DNA from 2 places in the Limibacter armeniacum genome. Region 1 is predicted to be linked to the other one. Evidence: riboswitches for the same ligand, from Rfam matches in the RefSeq annotation. Region 1 holds a riboswitch; the other holds the start of a gene.
What was found. A riboswitch is a leader RNA that binds a small molecule or an ion and turns the genes downstream of it on or off. The one in region 1 is predicted to bind cobalamin.
Positions count from the first base shown of each region.

Region 2: it holds a riboswitch for cobalamin, as region 1 does, so the genes downstream of both, V6R21_RS14755 (ABC transporter substrate-binding protein) here and V6R21_RS02195 (ribonucleotide-diphosphate reductase subunit beta) in region 1, are expected to answer to the same signal.

Region 1 is NZ_JBAJNO010000002.1:282,524-284,731, forward strand. It holds adenosylcobalamin (AdoCbl) riboswitch at 989-1,131, shown strand; gene V6R21_RS02195 (ribonucleotide-diphosphate reductase subunit beta) at 1,123-2,205, shown strand.
Region 2 is NZ_JBAJNO010000008.1:2,147,515-2,149,722, reverse strand. It holds gene V6R21_RS14760 (mechanosensitive ion channel family protein) at 1-975, opposite strand, end outside; cobalamin riboswitch at 1,146-1,327, shown strand; gene V6R21_RS14755 (ABC transporter substrate-binding protein) at 1,378-2,208, shown strand, end outside.

The DNA of each region.
Region 1 (2,208 bases):
TACGCTTAAATTTAAAAGAGAAAAATATTCAAGACTCACTATTTACTTTGTCATAATAGCAAGTGGTCATTTTGACCACTTGAATCTGACTAGTTATTCTATGGTAAGTAGTTTCTTTAGTAAATAATAAAAGTGAGTGAATACTGAGTATTTCGTGTACCTGAAAATTGGGATAAGTTCAAACGTATACATCCTCAGTTAGGATCAAAATATTAAAGACCACTATAAACCTGTTTTAAAAATTATTGCCATAACAAGATGTAGCCACTATTTGGAGATATTTTTTATGTTACTATATATTTTTAAGTATATCTCATAAAAAAGTAGTGAACTGGTAAAACGTAAAGACAAATAATAATACTTGATAGTTTCAAAAACTATTTTTTACCATCATTAAATCATAGAATATTTTGTCACATTTTACACTTCTCCTAACATTTTATCATATATACTGAATAGGAAATTCTTGTATAAACCTGTAAAGTGTTAAGTGAATAGGTCAGTGTAGCAAGTGAAAAATTAATGCGCTAATAAGTCTTCATCTATACATAGAAGGTTTGTGTTTTATGAATGACTTTTTAAAGGTGAAAAAGTAGTGATTGCAATGGCTATTTATGCTACTGAATTATATCAATGAATATTTAGAATGTTAATAACAATAATAGTTCAGAAAAGTATAAAGAGATAATATAATTCTTGTGATATAAACCCTATTTATGATAAGCCCTCTTAATATGTATTCATGTGAAGTTTTATTATTTTTTACACTTTAACAATGTGTATACGCATGTTTTGTGCTGTATTTAATTGGAAATAAATAAAATTGAAAGGTGTTTTTTGGTAACTGATTTTTATAAAAAATGTTGTGTTAAAAATTGATTCTAATTCATAATGAAGGCAGTATAAAAACTTCGAAAAACGAGTTAGCCGCTTGCTATGAAACCAAAAAAATATCTATAAATTTGCGTCCCGGATTACACACCAAGTCACTCAAAAATTTTGGGAAGAAAAATAGGGGAATCGTGTGGGAATCACGAGCTGTAGCGCAACTGTGAGTGGCGTTATGCCATAAGCCAGATTACCTTTCTTGGTGTGTGGATTTTGCTTTCGCATCAAAAGCAAATGTCTAGATCGATCAACAAAGTCATTTATGCCAAAATGTCTCTGATGGGTGTGTTCTGTACATATTGCTGGTGCGAATGGTTTTCTCAATACAATAAAAGCAGCAATATGAGTATCTTTGACAGACGTATTAACTACAAACCATTTGAATACCCTGAAGTATTACAGTTTACAGAAGCAATTAACAAGTCTTTCTGGGTACATTCAGAAGTAGATTTTACTGCAGACGTACAGGATTTTCATTCTTACCTGAATGAAAATGAAAAAGAGGTTGTGAAGAGAAGTCTTTTGGCTATTGCTCAAATTGAGGTAGCTGTGAAGTCTTTTTGGGGCGACCTGTATCACCATTTTCCAAAGCCTGAATTTAATGGATTGGGAAGCACTTTTGCTGAATGTGAATTCCGCCATTCAGAAGCGTACTCCCGTTTGTTAGATGTATTGGGTTACAATAGCGAGTTTGGAAAACTAATTGAGACGCCTGTAATCCGTCAGCGTATTGACTATCTTTCGGATGCTTTGGCACATACTAAGTCTCAGGACAAAAAGAAATACGTTTTCTCGTTGATCCTTTTCTCTATCCTGATCGAAAACGTATCATTGTTCAGCCAATTCGCGATTATCCTTTCATTTACTCGTTTTAAGGGAGTAATGAAAAATATCAGCAACATCATTGCTTGGACTTCTATTGACGAACAGGTACATGCAAATGCAGGAATCTATATCGTGAATACGATCAAGTCAGAATTCCCTGATTTCTTCGATGAGGAGACAGTTGAAGAGTTACGTGAAATTGTGGCAGATTCTATTCAAGTTGAGTCAAATATTCTAGACTGGATTTTTGAAGGAGGTGAAATTGAAAACATCAGCAAGGAAAACCTTTTAAACTTTATGAAGTTCCGTGTTGATGATAGCCTTACTAAAATTGGCCTTGATAAACTTTATTATGTTTCTGACAGCAATTACCAGCCAATGGTATGGTTTGAGGAAGAAGTTTTTGCTAACAGTTTGGATGACTTTTTCGCTAAGCGTCCGGTAGAATATACCAAACATGACAAGAGCATCACTGCTGATGACCTGTTTTAATAA
Region 2 (2,208 bases), on a different contig from region 1:
TACAAACACCAACACCCCCAAAGCTATAAGCAACAACTGAAAGTTGCGGTAGCCGATCTTGTCAATCAGTTTACTGCCTAATCCTTTATTCGCTTTCTCAGCTATCTTATCAAGCTTGTCTGTCCCTAATAGAAATGTTCTACTGTAAAGGTCATTGACCGCCGCTACTGTAGTCCGTGAAAAATACCACTTATCATTCTGCTTGATCAGGTTGATACCGGGAGCCTTAGAGTAAGGCACATACCGGTTTTCCTTGGTGGTAGAGTCCTGATAGTTCGGGTTTTTAGGTACTTCACTAAAGTCTATCACGATACCCAAGCCATAATATATTTCCTTTAGTTTCTCCCCTACCTTAGCCTTTTCCTTAACAGTAAGATCAGGTGCTATAAAAAGGGAAGCCAACCTTTCTTCATCATAGTGCTTATCATGGATATAATACCTAAATGTAGAAACTGTATGATAAGGGGATGATAGATTGTAGACAACTGTATCAACAGCTACCGGCCGGTCCTTACTTTTCTTTTTTCGGGCATTGACTACATACCGCTGGTAAAGCAAAGAAATCTGCTTTACAGATGAAGGGGCATAAAGCCATTGTTTCCTATCTCTGATCAGGTAGATCTCTGGAAACTCAGTTCTAATGACATATTTTTTTTCCTTATCGGCATTTTCAAAGTTTTTGTTATCTGGAATTGCCGACATATCAACTCCTCCTAACTTTTCATATATCTCATACAGCTTTTCTGCCAGTACAGCTTTCTGACTCTCAGGTAGGTTTCCTCCCATTGTCTTGGCAGCCAAATCTGGTCTTATCTTCTTATTCTTGAATGCTGAAATATGTGTCTTTACTGTCTTGTAAGGAGTCTCAGTAGAAAATTCATCACTTTTTTCCTGAGTAAAACCAAAATGAAAAGTGAAAAGCAGGAACAAGCCTAAAAAATACGGAGCTAATGTGTGGCACTGACGGGTATGCATGGGTATCAAGTGTTTTCTTTATCAGAAAAAACAATTAATAATTTCCCATCGTTCGACTTTATTCTTTACAAATTTCCCTAAAAATCAAAATATCCTCTGAAGGTCAAAAAGCCTATATCTCTCAAAGTGAAGCAGTAGCATTAACATTTATAAATCCCAATTTTGTTTTATCTATTTTTTATCCAAATTTGCCTTCGCATAAGGAAAGGGAATCCGGTGTAAATCCGGAACAGTCCCCGCTGCTGTAATCCAACCTTGAATAAGGTGTCATGCAAAACCACTGTCTTATTTTGGATGGGAAGGTTTGACATAAATGGAAAGTCAGAATACCTGCCTTGTGGATACACGATCAAAGAAAAACGCAAAGTTGCAGATCAACTTTCGGGTGAAAAGTAACATTCAATGAAATATATCAAGACACGTAGCAAAAAGGCATTCCGCCCTTTTGTTGGATTGGCTATATGTTTGGCTTTTCTGACAAATGCTTGCCAACAGCCATCAGATAAGTCCCAAACAGTTCAGCATGCTGCTTCTGCAGGCATCACTGAATTCACCCCTAAACAAGTCAAATATGCGAAGGGTTTTAACCTTAAGTACTATGATGGCTACAAAGTCCTAGAACTTTACAATCCTTTTAATACTAAGGCCGATACACTCAAGTATGTACTACATGCTAAAGGAATCGAATTGCCTGAGTCGGTAAAAGCTTTACCATCCATTGAAATTCCTGTAAAGAAAATTGTAGCACTTTCAGGAACACACCTTGGAATGCTTGACCTCTTGGATGCTACTGAACAGGTTGTAGGCATTTCAAACAAAGCCTATGTCTGTAATGAAAAGCTGTTGAGCAGAGCCCAGAATGGCAGTGTCATTGAAGCTGGTTATGACGGCAGTATCAATAAGGAACTAGTCATCGCTAGCGGTGCAGACCTAGTATTAACCATCGGAATGAACAGCGATAGCTACAACCGCTACCCTGTTTTTGAAAAAGCGGGCATTCAAACATTGGCCATTGCTGACTGGAAAGAAACATCTCCACTTGGAAGAGCCGAGTGGTGTAAGTTTATGGCTGCATTTCTGAATAAAGAAGAGATAGCCAACAAGGAAATGGCAAAGATTGAAGCGGAATGGGACAGACTGAAAGTCCTTGCCGCTGAAGCCACCACCTCACCTACCTTAATTGCAGAAGTCCCTTACAAAGACGCTTGGTTTATTCCGGGCGGGCAGAGCTTT